DNA from 2 places in the Paenibacillus sp. P32E genome. Region 2 is predicted to be linked to the other one. Evidence: riboswitches for the same ligand, from Rfam matches in the RefSeq annotation. Region 2 holds a riboswitch; the other holds the start of a gene.
The links. Region 2 has a riboswitch for cyclic di-GMP ahead of A3848_RS25115 (thiamine pyrophosphate-binding protein). Riboswitches for the same ligand answer to the same signal wherever they lie in the genome.
Positions count from the first base shown of each region.

Region 1: another riboswitch for cyclic di-GMP. It lies ahead of A3848_RS31395 (anti-repressor SinI family protein); the one in region 2 lies ahead of A3848_RS25115 (thiamine pyrophosphate-binding protein).

Region 1 is NZ_LVYY01000024.1:77,125-85,356, forward strand. Features, by position in the region: gene A3848_RS20150 (MerR family transcriptional regulator) at 148-588, opposite strand; gene A3848_RS20155 (SDR family oxidoreductase) at 609-1,337, opposite strand; gene odhB (2-oxoglutarate dehydrogenase complex dihydrolipoyllysine-residue succinyltransferase) at 1,951-3,258, opposite strand; gene A3848_RS20165 (2-oxoglutarate dehydrogenase E1 component) at 3,310-6,180, opposite strand; cyclic di-GMP riboswitch class I at 6,618-6,711, shown strand; gene A3848_RS31395 (anti-repressor SinI family protein) at 6,740-6,895, shown strand; gene A3848_RS20175 (helix-turn-helix domain-containing protein) at 6,989-7,321, opposite strand; gene A3848_RS20180 (TasA family protein) at 7,718-8,232, opposite strand, start outside.
Region 2 is NZ_LVYY01000046.1:108,866-117,097, reverse strand. Features, by position in the region: gene A3848_RS25120 (methyl-accepting chemotaxis protein) at 38-1,288, shown strand; cyclic di-GMP riboswitch class I at 1,787-1,880, shown strand; gene A3848_RS25115 (thiamine pyrophosphate-binding protein) at 2,019-3,632, shown strand; gene A3848_RS25110 (carboxymuconolactone decarboxylase family protein) at 3,703-4,071, shown strand; gene A3848_RS25105 (hypothetical protein) at 4,292-4,642, shown strand; gene A3848_RS25100 (3-oxoacyl-[acyl-carrier-protein] synthase III C-terminal domain-containing protein) at 4,746-5,738, shown strand; gene glpK (glycerol kinase GlpK) at 5,854-7,347, opposite strand; gene A3848_RS25090 (HAMP domain-containing sensor histidine kinase) at 7,475-8,232, opposite strand, start outside.

The sequences.
Region 1 (8,232 bases), on a different contig from region 2:
ATATAAAGCTGGATCTGAAGAAGAACACTTCTCACAAGATTGTGAGAGAATACGAGCAAAAAAAGGCCCTCAAATGAAGCCGTTGTCCACGCTTAGGTGGAGAAACAGTTTATTTGGGGGCTGATATTCAACTCAGAAAGAATGGGCTTATGGACCGCTGCTATCCGGAGCCTCGCAGTCGTAAGACTCAGTATTCGGATTCTCTGCCAGCTCGCGGAAGTGGCGGAGCTTATAACGGATAACCTCTTGCGTCTCTTGGAGTTTTGCGATCTCACGGGCGATTTTGTCATTGTGCGCTTCCAGCAGGGTGTACCGTTCGGATAGCGTGCCATCGCCCTGATGGGTCAGCTCCAGATAATGCCGCATTTCTTCCAGTGTCATTCCGGTAGCCTTAAGGCGCATCAGGAAACGGATACCAAGAATCTGGTCCCTGCTGTAGTGTCTATGGCCGTTAGGTTTGCGGTCGGCATACGGCAGCAGACCAATCCGCTCATAATAGCGTATCGTATCCTCGGTCAAGCCGGTCAGTTCGGCAGCCTGGCTGATGGAAGTGACGGTCTCCGGTATATCTTGCGCAGTAATGTCCATTGGAACCTCCTTGAGTAACATTACCAAGGAACTTCTCCATTCTCATCGAAAAATCCTCCTGTCGGGCCATCTGCATCCAGTGTAGCCAGACGTACAGCGATCTTAGCCCCTTGCTCTACGGTGCGTTGACCAGTGAAGCCATTGAGATCGGTGGCGGTGAAGCCGGGATCTCCTGAATTAATCTTGAGCGGAGTATCCTTGAATTCCTTGGCAAAAGTAATCGTAGCCATGTTAACCGCCGCTTTGGAGCTATTGTAGGCAAGCAGGTTAAATTGGGCATGCTCGTGATGGGGATCGCTGTTGAAGGTCAAGGAGCCCAGGCCGCTCGACATGTTGACGATCCGTCCAGCCGGAGATTGCAGGAGCAGCGGGAGCATAGCTCTGGTTACAGCAATCGTACCGAAAAAGTTAGTTTCGAACGTTGCTTTGAGGTCATTCACCGGCAATTGGCTTGGAGCAGCTGCACCCCCAAGAGAAATGCCCGCATTGTTGATTAGCACATCAAGACCACTGTACTCCTTGGCAATTGTTTGCGCCGCAGCTGCAATGCTATCCTGATCTTGCAAGTCAAGCTGGATAAAGTGTGCATGGATGCCTTCCTGTGTCAAAGCGGCTGCCGCTTCGCTGCCACGCTGCTCGTCGCGCGAGCCAATCAGGACTCTATGTCCGAGGGCTCCGAGCTGTCTGGCTGTTTCAAAGCCGATCCCTTTATTTGCGCCTGTGATCAGAACGGTTGTAGGTTGTGTCATTTCTTAGTTCCCCTTTTCATCTTCCAAGATACGGTGGCCACCTGCCATGAATGTACTACTTGGAGTATGCTCAAAGTCAAGGAACAAATTTTAAGGGGGGTGTTGCAGGATAAGAAAAGGAGGAGAGGAGGGCGGATAAGAGAAGGGCAGATAAGGGGAGTGGAGGTGGGCTATGGGAGTTGCTGAGGTGAGGAAGAGTCTTGCCTAACCAAGAGGTATCTTATCGGTTGGATGCTTAGCTCACTCTGTTATAGTGGAAAAAGTATCACTAATTTGGCCTGATTCCTTCTGAGAATAAATTTAGTGGAAAAAGTAGAACTAATCTATGCCCTAGAGTGGAAATGCAAGTAAATTGCCTGGATTAGGTGGATAAAATCCATTTAATTACTTATATAATGATGATTTTGACAAAAATAGGTGGAGATACTCCACTTACCTTTCTGCTGGGCATAGTTGTGAAGGGGAATTAATTGTAAGAGGTTTCCGTGGAGGCAGGAATAGAATGGTTATAGAGAAAAAGGGCTACGCAGACAATTTCAAACTGTCTGTGTAGCCCTCTTGAAGAAGATTGTTTCTAGATTTGTGGTGATTTCTTATCCGAAGATGTAAGGGATCAGCCTTCCAGCAGCAGTGCTTCAGGATCTTCCAGCAATTCCTTGACCTTGACGAGGAAGCTAACTGCTTCCGAGCCGTCCACGATGCGGTGATCGTAGGACAGTGCGATATACATCATCGGGCGGTTGGCGCTTCTTTCTTCGTCCAGGGCGATCGGACGGAGCTGGATCTTGTGCATTCCGAGAATACCAACCTGCGGTGTATTGAGGATTGGTGTCGACATGAGTGAGCCGAAAACCCCGCCATTGGTGATAGTAAAGGTACCGCCCTGCAGTTCTGGCAGGCTTAGCGTATTCGTGCGTGCCTTGGAGGCCAGCTCACCAATCTTCCGCTCAATTTCCGGGAAGCTCAGCCGGTCTGCATCGCGGACGACCGGCACTACGAGGCCTTCCTTGGCAGATACGGCAATGCCGATGTCATAGTATTTCTTGATCAGGAGATCCTCGCCGTCGATCTCGGCGTTCAGCAGCGGATAGGCCTTGAGTGCGCCGATCACTGCTTTGGTGAAGAAGGACATGAAGCCGAGTCCGACATCATGCTTCTCTTTGAAGGCATCCTTGCGGCGCTTGCGGATGTCGAGAATCGCGGTCATGTCCACCTCGTTAAAGGTGGTCAGCATGGCCGCGGTGTGCTGCGCCTCGACGAGGCGGCTCGCGATGGTCAGCCGTCTGCGCGACATGCGCTTGCGCTCGACGGCTTTGCCTTCCTCCTGCGGCGCGGAGCTTGCCGCCGCAGGCTTCACCGGCGCAGGCGCGGCCGCTGCCGCCGGAGCGCTTGGCGCAGCGGCCTCCGGCCCGGCTGCGCCATGGCCCTTCACATCGGCCGTAGCGATCCGGCCGATGGGGTCGCGGGCACTGACCTCGCCGAGGTCGATGCCCCGCTCCCGCGCGAGCTTGCGCGCCCCCGGCGAAGCCAGGGCCGCAGTGCCCGCCGCCGCTGCATCGGGTGCGGCGGGGGAAGCTGGCGCCGCTGCCTGCGGTGCGGCAGCCGCTGGGGCTTCGCTGCTCGCAGCAGGAGCCTCCGGCTTGCCGGCCGCAGCGCTCTGCGGCGCTTCGGCGCCTGCCGTACCGGCGCCGCTGCCGATGATGCCGATCGCTTCGCCGACGGCTACATTCTCGCCGGCCTGGCGCAGGATGGAGGAGATGACGCCGTCCTCCTCCGCGCTGATCTCCAGGTTGACCTTGTCAGTCTCCAGTTCAGCGAGCACATCCCCCTGACCGACCGTATCCCCCTCTTTTACCAGCCATTTGTAGATCGTTCCTTCGGAAATAGATTCGCCCAAATCGGGTACTTTAATTTCGGACACAGGCCCTTACCTCCCCAAATAGAATAGTTTACGTTACCGAGACACCGCCCTCTATCTGGAAGACGGTACAGCCGCTTGTACTTGCGAGTTCAATTTCAGGGCTTCTGTTACTATACGACGCTGCTCAAAAGTATGCACGTCTGCATATCCGCTAGCCGGGCTGGATCGCTCCGGACGGCCGATATACTGCACCTTGATGTTCTGCGGGGCGATGGCCCGCAGCCGGGGCTCGGCATAACTCCAGCCGCCCATGTTCTTCGGTTCTTCCTGCAGCCACACAATTTCCGTAAGGGAACCCATCGCACTGAGGTGTGCAGCCAGTTCCCGTTCAGGGAATGGATAGAGCTGCTCCAGACGGAGGATATGCAGCCAGGACCAGTCTTGATCCTTGGCGGCCTCCAGCTCCGTCTGCAGATCGAGTGTTACCTTGCCGCTGCACACTACCAGCCGTTTGATCTCCCCGGGACTGCCGCCAAGAAGCGGCTCGGGAAGTACAGGCTGGAATCCGCCGGAAGCCAGCTCGGCTCCGGAGGAGGTGCTGCGCGGGTTGCGGATCAGGCTCTTCGGAGCCATGATCACGAGCGGGCGGGCCTCTCCCTTGCCGCACAAGGCTGCCTGGCGGCGCAGAAGATGGAAATACTGCGCTGCGGAGCTCAGGTTCGCCACAGTCCAGTTCTCCTCAGCGGAGAGCTGCAGATACCGTTCCAGCCGGGCACTGGAGTGCTCTGGGCCTTGCCCTTCATATCCATGCGGCAGCAGGATCGTCAGATTGCTGCGCTGGGTCCATTTCGCGCGTCCGGCAGCAATGAACTGGTCGATAATAACCTGAGCGGCATTGGCGAAATCGCCATACTGTGCTTCCCAGATCACGAAGGTTTCTGGCGCGAACACATTGTAGCCGTATTCGTAGCCGAGTACCGAGGCTTCCGAGAGCGGGCTGTTGTACACCCCGAAGGAGGCTTTGGAATCGCTAAGCTGGTGCAGCGGTGAGAACAGTGCACCTGTCTCGCTGTCGTGCAGCACCAGATGACGGTGGGCGAAGGTTCCGCGCTGGGAATCCTGGCCGCTCAGGCGGATCGGTGTACCGTCCTTCAGGATAGTGGCGAATGCCAGCGTTTCGGCCAGTGCCCAGTCTACCCGTTCTCCGTCATTCAGCGCATCCTTGCGGCGCTGCAGAATCCGCTCCAGCTTCGGATAGACCTTGAAGCCGTCCGGTACCGTCAGCAGTTCCCGGTTGATCTGCTGCAGCTGCTCCAGCTGCACCGCCGTGGATTGCGGCTGAGTTGCTTCCGTTTCGAGCGGTACCGAGGTTTTGGCTTCTCCGTTCTTGCGCTTGCCATCCTTCATCAGGTCGAAGGCTTCCTGAAGCACTTTTTCCGCATCAAGGTTCATCTGGTTCACATCATCTGCCGTGATGATCTTCTCCCGCTGCAGGCGTTCCGCATAGACACGATAGACGGTCGGATGGTTACGCACTCTGCCATACACAATCGGCTGGGTGGTTTCAGGATCATCCATCTCATTATGACCGTGGCGGCGGTATCCAATCAGATCGATCACGAAATCCTTCTTAAATTGATTGCGGTAGGCGCTAGCCAGGCGGACAGCGGAGATGCAGGCCTCCGGATCATCGGCATTGACGTGAACCACAGGGATTTCATAGCCTTTGGCAAGGTCACTGGCATAATGGGTGGAACGGGAATCTTCACTTTCGGTAGTGAATCCGATCCGGTTATTGACGATAATATGCACCGTACCGCCGTTGGAGTACCCTTTGAGCTTGCCGATGTTGAGCGTTTCCGCAACAATTCCTTCGCCCGGAAAAGCGGCATCCCCGTGCATCAGTACAGCCATGGCCTTGTTCGTGTCGAGCTGCGGCAAACCCGGGGAATTCCGGTCTTCCTGAGCTGCACGTGTAAAGCCTTCAACGACAGGGTTGACGAATTCCAGATGGCTCGGGTTATTGGCCAGTGTAATACGGGTACGGACGGTCTCGCCCTCGCGCACGGCGCGGTCAGCACCCAAATGGTATTTCACGTCGCCGGTCCAGCCGTAGTTAATGCCCATGGAGCCTTCGGAAGGGAAAAGCTCCTTGTTCGGAGAATGATGGAATTCCGAGAAAATAATATCATAGGGCTTCCCGAGAATATGAGCCAGTACATTCAGACGTCCGCGGTGGGCCATGCCCATCAGGATATGCTCTGCACCATCATGCGCGGCGGCACGGACAATCTCGTCCAGCATGGGCACCAGCGCGTCATTGCCTTCCAGGCTGAAGCGTTTTTGGCCGACAAAGGTCTTATGCAGGAAGGTCTCGAACTGCTCTACCTGGATCAGACGGTTCAGCAGCTCCTTGCGCTCGGTATTGTTCAGCGGCGCGGGAGAGCTTGTAGACTCCGCCTGACCGTTCAGCCAGCGAAGCTCCTGTTCGTCATGCACATGTCCGAATTCGTAGGCGATAGTCTGCGTATATGCCTGACGCATCCGGTGAACGGCATCCCATGCGGTATGAACATCCGGCGGCGCATTCTCCCAGATCAGCGAGGCAGGCAAGGCAATCAGATCTTCGCGGGTCAAGTCATAGGTTTCATAATCCAGCCATTTCGCCATAGGGCTGTTAACCTGCTCCAGCGGATCGATATTGGCGGCCATATGGCCATATATACGAATATTGGCGATTAGCTTGGAAGCTCGTACGGCCTTTCTCAGCCACTCGGTGTCTCCCGAAAGGGCCGGCTGCGGAGCCTGAACGGCATCCGGAGCGAGCGGAGGAGGGCCGGAAACGGTAAACAAATCGCGGTAATGATGTTCTACGGATGAAGGATCATGAACAAATTGCTCATATTTCTCTTGAATGTAGCCCAGATTGGGGCCGTGATACTTACTCCAAATGGATTCGTTATAGGGCTCTTTAACTGCCATGAATACATCCTCCTAACGGATGAACTCCACGTGCGGCATGAGGCTTGGGCGCCCAGTGGAGCTGCGATGGTTGCGGTTTCATTCCTCATCTTATTGTGCTACTTTCAAGGCGTGTAATCAATTCATACTTTCGGGGAATCCGTTCGCAAAACGGCATGATTCAGTCCTTAAATGATGAAAAACGGATATCGGTTACCTGAAGCTGGATGTGAACAGGGTGATGCGGTAATAATTACCCATGGATGCCACCGAAGGCTTCATGAACAGTTCCTAAAGTCATATCTATTGGACAAATCCCAGCAAAAAAAACTGTTCTTTTGCACTACTTGTCATAAAAAATTTCCATAAATCGACACACTTTTCTTGTGAGAACTTATATAATGTTATTGCGGATAACGGTTTCATTGTTTTCTAACCAGATCCTTTCATGTAAAGGATCCAGTAAAGGGTAAACCTGCTGAAAGGCAGGGACACAAAGTCTCGGGTCTAATGTAGAAAGGCTTCAACTACTACGACGGCCGGACTGCCTGGGGACGCAAAAATTCTAGGAGGAGATATCTTGGATAAGTCCAACCAGGGGAATGACGGAGAACTGCTGATGGGTGATCTGGATCTAGAATGGGTGTATTTGCTGATGTCGGCGAAGAAAGCAGGCATCGGGGCAGATGAAATCCGCCAGTTTTTAAGTGAAAAGACAACGTTGCAGGTAATGTAGGGCGTTTACTTTGCGGGAATACATACAGAAAAGGGCACAGCGCCAGACGCTGTGCCCTTTTCTGTATCGCTGGAGCCTTAGGACAACCGCCCGTTATTGATCCTTTTGCTCCAGCCGCCATTTTTGATAATCGAGGAATTCTTTGAATTCCCGTTTGCTTATGCCGGAAGCCATGGCTTCTTGAACGAGCCGGAACCATTCGCCATCTAGTGCGGATTCGTCAGTCTCTGAGGGCTCGCCATAGAGCAGGCTGTGGATAGACACCTGGAGCGCATCGGCGATTTTTTCGATGAATTGAATAGAGGGGTTGGATTGGATATTTCTTTCTACATTGCTTAAGTATGATTTTGCCACATCTGACTTGTCCGCTAATTCGGATAAGGACCAGCCTTTTTCCAGACGGAGTTGGTGGATGCGACTTCCCATATTATCCGGCACGATTACAACGCCCCTCCGTACTTATTGTTAAAATATAAGGATTTAACTGTTCTATGCCATCAATCATCCTTATATTTCTCGCTGAAACGGCTATTTGAAGGCGATACGTAGTGTTGCTGCTTCGGAAGCATAAGCTTGTAAAAGACGACGTAGCCGTTTCCAATTGAAATATAAGAATGTATATGCTTGACGCTATACATTGTACTTCTATTTATGGAGAAACGGATACCGCCTCTTTCGGAGGACGGCGAAGCCGTTTCTTTTTATCAGTATAACAAATTTCCGTAAAATGGACAAAAATCAATCGTTACAAAGAAAAAACAGCCTAATCTGCTCCGGCTCCGGAATCAGGGTAGGCTGCTTCAGAATGCAGTCCGTTATGAATTAATAATCTTTTTTAGGGCCTTGTTTGGCCTCGAAGTTCCAAGTCAGCTTCAGCTTATCCTTTTGGAAATAGTTCTGTGCTTCACCATTGTCAACGAATTCGAACTTGACTGTAAAGCTGTCGCTGCTCTGAGCTTTGATACCGTCGGCTTCCGTCCAGATTTGATCCAGACCGGTATTGTTTACAAGATCGGGGGTTTGGCTCTTCAGGGCATCCAGTGTGGTTTCGTATACGACAACCTCCGGTGTGAGAATAGTACCTTTATCATTATTCTTCAGGAATTTAACCTTGATGAATTTGCTGAGATCGACACCGTTGTTATCGCCGAGCGTATCTGTAATCTCTGTAGTGGTCTTCAGCAATACTGAGCCGATGTCCAGGGTTCCGTCATTTTTGAGCTTGAAGGTTTTGGTTACAGTATCACCCGGTTTCAGGTTAGGGATATCTACGATTACTGAAGGATCAGAATTCAGATCCAGCGTACCTGCTGCGAAGGTTGCCGTGCTTGTCGCAG
Region 2 (8,232 bases):
ATAATACACAACATTATTTTAGGGGGAACTTTTTATGATGGACTGGATGAACAAGCTTCCGTTAAAACAGAGAATTAGAGCCGGTTGTTACTTGGTTGCCGCTTTATTCGCTGTCCCTGTACTAATCACACTTGTAGTGATGGGCAAGATGATTATCGGCATTATAATGGTTGCGGTATTGGCTGCACTGACCTTCCCACTCGCACGCTTCATTGAGAGAACGCTTACATCTTCATTCGATGATATCTCTAACGTAACCCATACGATTGCCAAAGGTGACTTTACAACCCGGGCAGATGAGAACGGTTCCATGGGGGAAGTCAGCCGCTCCTTCAATACAATGATCGATAAGCTGAAGAAAATACTAACCGAAGCGTCTCAGATTACCCGCCATGTCATGGATGCCAGCCGCGGAATCGAGGACAAAAATCAGAATCTGAAAATCGTAATGGCGCAGGTCTCCTCCTCTTCCAATGAACTGGCTCTCGGCGCAAATGAAATATCCGTGGACATCGCCGATATGACCGATTCCATCAAAGACATTGAAACCAAGGTTTCGAATTACACAAGCTCTACCAAAGAAATGAACAGACGTTCCATACATACGCTAGAATTAGTTGAGAAAGGCCGCCAATCCGTTGATACTCAAGCAGAAGGCATGCGCAAGAATATACAAGCTACCCAGAAGGTCGCCGATACGATTGAAGCACTATCACATAATGCCCGGGGGATCACGATGATCACCAAAACCATTACAGAAATCGCCGAGCAGACCAACCTGCTCTCACTCAATGCATCGATCGAAGCAGCACGCGCCGGTGAACATGGTCGTGGTTTCGCTGTTGTAGCCCAGGAAGTCCGCAAGCTTGCTGAGGAATCTACAGCCTCCACCAAAGAAGTATTCGGTCTGGTACGCAGTATTGAGAACGATATCAAGGAAGCGATTGAGAATATTGCCATCAATGAGGAAGTCGTCCAAGTTCAAAATGAAATGATCATTGAAACCGCGAATATTTTCGCCCAGATTGTGCAAAGCGTTCAGTACATCACCGAGCAAATTGCTTCTTTCTCGTCTGAGAGTGATCTCATGCTGGAGAGCGCGTTAAAAATTTCTGGAGCTATCGAAAATATCTCTGCGATTACAGAAGAAACTGCGGCCGGAACCCAAGAGGTATCCGCAGCAATGAACGAACAAATAAATGCCCTGCAGTCTGTTGCTGAAGAAACAGAGAAAATGACGCAAGCAGTATTCCAACTCCAGAAAACGATCCATATTTTCAAATTTTAATCTCCATTTTCATAGACCGTTTCATATGAAGCGGTCTTTTTTTGTTCACAAAATAATCAATGTTATTTTATGAAAATTCAGTTTTTTGGCAGCAGCAAGTACCGTTATTTCTTTTGCACTTCTCTCCGCTATTTTTAATGGAAATAATAAAATGAATTCAATTGGATCTGAAGGGTGTTTCGTTCATTAGCCTTATTAATCCAGATAAATAATGGGTACACCCCATTATTCCAATCAAATCATCCATTTCCATACAAAGGAATAGTTCAATATACCTGATATATTTCTGTTTCAATGTTTCTTCACAATTTGTATTATTAAGACTTTTTTGCATTAAATTTTTTTTGGATTCGCCCTGTTTTCCAACTCAACTGGACCATTTCTTGCAATTGACATTGTTCGTTAATTTCGTCAAAAACTGAGCTTTTCAGCACAAATATATTGACAAGAGAGGAGCTAGAAATATATTGTAAAGTAAAAATATGCATTTTTTCCAATACATCATAACGGCAAAATTCACCGAAAGGGAATGACGCAAAGCCATGGATCTACAGTCTCATTTTTATGGGACCATGACAGCCAGGTTGCTGAACAACCGAAGCTCTGGGGAAACCTCGTTCTATACGGTTATTCATTGCAGCCGACCTGTACTCTCGTGAGTGCAGGTTTTCTATTTCTGCTAAAAAAAAACATTGGGTGGGTGGATTATCTGAAAACAGTCGCAGATTATATGGCTGAGGCACTACGAAACCTCGGCGTAACACATTCCTTTGGTATCATCGGCAAGTCTATTTGTCCCGTAGTTCTTAAGATGGTCGATTACGGGATTGAATTTATTCCTGGCAGACATGAGTCCAGCTCCGGGTTCGAAGCAGCAGGCTATGCTCTCAAAACCGGCAGGCTGGGTGTAGCTTTTGGGACTTCAGGTCCAGGCGGAACCAATCTTCTTACTGCTGCAGCACATGCTAAAGCGAACAACCTGCCTGTGCTGTTCATTACAGGTCATCAATCTATTAAGGAGCTGGGAATTCCCCAGTGCCAGGATTCTTCGTCATATCTGGCTGACCTGGCGGACATGTTCAGACCGGCTACACTCTTCAGTAAACTGGTGGAGCGAGGTGATCATTTCAGCACCTTATTTAACCATGCTATTTCTATTGCTTTGGGCGGACAGCGCGGGCCGGTCCATTTATGTATCCCGTTTGATGTGCAGACGGAAATGCTGGAAGAATGCCGGATAGTGATTCCTGAGCGTGAACATCTCGTAAGCACTGCTAATTTCGAACGTGTGATTTCAGCTATTAATGCCTCCAGCCATCCTCTTATTATTGCCGGCAAAGGGGTTAACCGTTCTATTGCACACCAAGAGCTCATTCAGCTGGCTGAAACTTTTAACATCCCTGTCGTTACTTCACCGGGAGGAAAAGGTGCGATCCCTTGGGATCACCCGTTGTATCATGGACCAATTGGTGTTGGCGGCTGCAAGCATGGTGATGATTTATTGAACCGCAGTGATTTGTTCATTGTGCTTGGATCACGTCTGAGTGACATGACCATCTGCAATCTAAAGGCTGAAAATCACCCGAAAACACTTATCCAATTTGACGTAGACCCTACCTTCGTAGGTAAAATTTTATCTTCACAGACCATCGCTATAGGCGGGGATTTACGGGACAATTTGGCTTTTTATCTAAAGAATATAGATACAGCTGCTATAAAGAAACATATAACAGAAACCGATGTTCATTATGCGGAAGAGTTGCCTGTTCTCTCCAAGCTGTCACTAGCTTCGGTCATGAGCACCTTGAGCGATTTGATTCCTTACAACAACACCGTTTTTGTAGATGACGGCAGCCATGGCTTCAACGCCGTGAAATGGTACAACGTGAAAAAACCGGGTAGTTTTGTCTTTGATGCTTATTTTGCCTGTATGGGCAACTCCATTGGCATGGCTATTGGGGCTAAGGTGGCTTCCCCTGAAGAAACCATTTTCTGCCTAACCGGAGATGGCTGCTTCATGATGCTTGGTGCTGAAATCAACACTGCAGTCTGCAAGAATATTCCGGTAATCTTTATCGTAGTGAACAACATGCAGCTGGATATGGCGCTTAAGGGGATGGAGAAAACCACAGGCAGAATTGACGGTACGATCTACGAGGTACCTATGGATGCCGTGAAATTCGCTGAGTCACTCGGAGCCACAGGCTACAAATGCGAAACCGCGGAGCAATTCAACGTTGCTGTACAAGCCGCAGTCGAGTCAAACCGTGTAGCTGTCATTGAATTGTTGACGGACCGTGACGAAGTGCCTCCAACGGCCCATAGGACGTTGAATCTCAACTAAGTAGCAGAGGTAAGAATCAAGCTTCACATGACCGGTCCTTGCCACTCATCAAAATTCAGGAGGCATCTTTGTGGAAAACACCAGTTACAGCGGTCTAAAGCATTTTACCAACCTGTCCGGCGACTATGGAGCCAAAGCACTAGCTCCAATCAAAGAGCATTTCCCCGAACTGGCCGAGTACATTATGGGCAACGCTTATGGGGATCTTTTTCAGCGCACAACAATTGGCTCCGATTGGAAAGAAATTGCTGTTATTTCATCTTTGATTACTATGGGACAATTTGAGCAGCTCGGGGTCCATTATGTGATGGCGCTCCGCGTCGGAATAACTGTAGAACAGATCAAAGGAATCTTATTGCATCTGGTGCCTTGTATCGGTGCTCCAAGAGTCATTTCAGCTTTTAATGTGCTGCTTGCAACGCTTGAGGAAATCCAATAAATTCTTCTTCAACAATTTTATACACAATTCGACTTTTTTCTTGCTTATTTGAGAAATATATGATTATATTAGAGGGAAAATATCCCAAAACTATAGTTTTTGTATCGAATCAAGGCGTAAAACCAAAAGTTATTTGGATATATTCTATGACTGAACAACAACGTACAGTCAACATTTCCGTTATACGTTTCACACATTTAATTTTGGGAGAGATGAGCACATGGGTAAATTTATTTTGAAAACCGATTCTGTTAACAAGGTCATTAATATTGAATTAGAAGGCACTTTCTCCAATGAGGATGGTCTCAAATCGATTCAAGCTTATCAGCAGACTGTTAACCCGATCACACCTTCAGAATATGCTCTGCAGATTGACTGCAGAAAACTAAATGTTACTGCTCCTGATGTTGTGCCTCTGCTGGAGGGCTGCTTCATCATGTTCAAAGCAGATGGTTTTGAAAAAGTAAGCCTGACCCTTGAAAATAACCCCATCCTTAAAATGCAGCTCGCGCGCCTCGGCCGCAAGGCTGGACTTGAAAACCTGGACATCACTTCGACAGTTCAATCTTAAGTATTGTTTCAAGGCTCACCAGCCTGAATGATGGTTGAGAAGCAAGTTTTATACAAAACTTGAGGGCGGGAAGAATCGCTCATTAACTTTTAGGAGGATTACCATGGCCGGGATACGGATAAAGGACATTGATATCTATCATCCAAGCAAAAAGATTGGCAACGACTTTTTCATACAGCATTTTGACGAAAAAGGTATTGATATCCGTGGCCTCCTGGCTACTCTTGGCCGTAATAACCGCTATAGCATCGACAGCAATGAAGAGAATTCACTGACCATGGCTTTTGAGGCGGCAAGCAACGTACTGGACAAGACCGGGCTTACCGGGGCTGACATCGACCTGATTGCTTATGCCAGTCAGACTCCTGAATACATCTTCCCGACGAACTCACTTATGATTCATCGTTTAATCGGTGGCGCTTCCCACACCATTTGCATCGACAGTAATGCCAACTGTGCAGGTATGACCGCCTCGGTGGAACAGGTAAGCCGTCAGATGATGGCCAATCCAAGAATCCGTCGCGCGCTGGTGATCGGCTCAGACCACGTTGCTCCGCATGCGGATAAAAACGATCCTGTCTACTATGCCAACTTTGGAGATGCTGCCGCTGCCGTTATTTTGGAGCGGGATGAGAATTCGGTAGGCTTCATTGATTCTATTTACCAGACAGACACATGTGTCTATGGGAACTCGATGTTTCCTGTGGATGGCTTAGCCAACCTTGGACGTGGTGGTGTTGGTGCCGGAGAGTTCAATGTGAAGTTCATTCCATTTGATGACTCCATTTGTGTGGATGCAGCCTCGGAATCGATCAATACATTGCTGAGCAATAATGAGATTGCTCCCGAGTCAATCAAGGCCGCCTGTTTTTCACAGCTGTCCCTCCCAAATATTCGTGCCGTATCCGACAAAACAGGCATCGACACCGATGTAGCGGTCTATATCGGCGATGAATTCGGGTATACTTCGACAAGCAGTCCTTTTGTAGCCCTGCACAAAGCAGTGACTACTGGAATGATTGAACGCGGTGACAAAGTGCTCTTCTGGACCGTTGGCGCAGGCTGGCAAAATGTAGCTTTTGTAATGGAATACTAAACATTCATTCGCGCTTACCTCAAATGGCCCGCAAGCAGATAATCTGCTTGCGGGCCATTTTGCAATTATTCCATCTATAAGTTTACTGCTGTGCTAGCGATTCATCCTATACCCTTTAACGGTGACCTTCATGCTTCTCCCAGCCCATGGTTCGCGAAACAGCATCCTGCCAGGCATGGTAACGAAGCTCACGCTCTGCCGGCTCCATTGTAGGCGAGAATACCTTCTCAGCCTTATTAAAGCTCTCGAGCTGCTCCCGGGTCCAAATCCCTGACGTTAGTCCGGCAAGCAATGCTGCCCCCAGTGCGGTCGTCTCTGCATACATGGTACGTGTAACCTCGCTGCCGAGAATATCCGCTTGAAACTGCATGAGCAGATCGTTGCGCACTGCTCCGCCATCTACCCTCAGTCCGGTGAGCGGCATGCCTGCATCTTTTTCCATCGCACCGATGACATCTCTTGATTGAAAAGCAAGGGATTCCAGGGTAGCCCGCACCAGATGACCTGCTGTAGTTCCGCGTGTCAGGCCAAACACCGCTCCGCGGGCATACATGTCCCAGTAGGGTGCTCCCAGTCCTGTGAAGGCCGGTACTACTACTACACCCTCACTATCTTCCACTTCCCCCGCCTTTCCCTCTGAGTCTGCAGGACCTTCAATCAGCCCCAGGCCTTCATGCAGCCATTGCACTGCCGCTCCGGCTACGAACACACTGCCCTCAAGGGCATAATACAATTCATCTCCCATGCCCCAAGCCACTGTTGTCAGCAGTCCATGGCTGGAGGCTACCGCCTCAGTCCCGGTATTCATAAGGATAAAACAGCCGGTGCCGTATGTATTCTTGGCACTTCCGGCTTCAAGACAGGTATGCCCAAACAAGGCGGCCTGCTGATCTCCCAGCACCGAGCGAATTGGAATTTGGGCTCCAAACCATTTACTGCTTGCTGCTCCGAATTCCCCCCCGGACATTCTAACTTCGGGCAGAATTGAACGCGGTATCCTAAGCTCGTCAATCAGCTGCTCATCCCATATCCGCTCATGCAGATTGTAGAGCATGGTGCGCGAGGCATTTGTCACATCCGTTGCATGCACAGCTCCTCCTGTGAGCTTCCAGATCAGCCAGGTGTCGATAGTTCCTCCCAGCAGTTCTCCTCGGTCCGCGCGCTCTCGCGCCCCAGGAACATGATCCAGAATCCAGGCCAGCTTGGTTGCTGAGAAGTAGGCATCCACTACAAGACCGGTCCTGGCAGCAATCACATCCGCTAGTCCGCGCCGTTTCAGTTCTTCACACTGCTCGGCCGTACGGCGGTCTTGCCAGACGATGGCCGGGTAGATAGGCTTCCCACTGGCCTTCTCCCAGATCAAAGCGGTTTCCCTCTGGTTGGTAATACCAATTGCAGATATCTCGTCAGCAGGCCTCCCGCTTCCTCTTATGGCCTCTCTGGCTGCCGCCAGTTGTGTCTCCCAGATTTGATTAGGATCATGCTCTACCCATCCCGGCCGGGGAAAAGACTGGCTAATCTCATATTGCCCCTGAGAGATCATCCCTGCTTCATAATCGAACAAGATCGCACGCGAGCTTGTAGTTCCTTGGTCTAATGATAAAATCATCTCTATAGGCCTCCTAAAACTGGCTTCGTAAGCATAGCGGTATGTTCCACGATGAACAAGATTAATGTGGTGGTTTCAACAAAAAGCACCTCTGCGGTCAGAGGCGCTGTCATACATTGTCTTGGGTTTACTGTTTTTCGACAGGAAGCCGCAGAATGAACTCGGTTCCTTCGCCCAGCCTGCTGGAAGCCGTGATGGTTCCGCGATGCGACTCAACGATATTTTTGACAATAGCGAGTCCAAGCCCGGTTCCCCCGGTTTCTCCCCGCACTCGGGCTTTGTCCGCTTTGTAGAAGCGTTCAAAAATAAATGGAAGATCCTCCGGAGGAATACCTACTCCTTCATCGCGGATTGCAATCTCCAGATAACGGCGTCCCTCTAATACAGCAGAGCCCGTTAGAACCCTGATGTGTTTATCCGCAGGTGTATGCCGAAACGCATTGTCCAGCAGATTGGTCAGCACCTGCTCCAGCTTGTCTTCGTCAGCCGCTTTGAGAAGCGGTGTGTCGTTTCCGAAGTTCAGGTCGAGGTGGATTCCCCGCTCCTTGGCCCGAACAGAAAATTTGCGGTACACCCGTTCCAGAAGGGCCTCCATATCTACCGGGACCTTCATCATATCGGTGTGTCCGGCTTCCATGCGTGCAAGATCAAGCAGATCCTTCACCAGCCGGCCCATCCGCAGTGACTCGTCATGAATAACTTGAACCAGCTCACTGCTCTCCTCAGGGGAAGAAGCCATGCCGTCCAGTAAAGCTTCACTGTAACCCTGCATCATCGATAGAGGAGTACGGATCTCGTGTGAAACATTAGCAACGAAGTCGCGGCGCATCTTCTCAAGCTTCACCTCTTCAGTCACATCACGCAATACAGCCACTACTCCGCGAA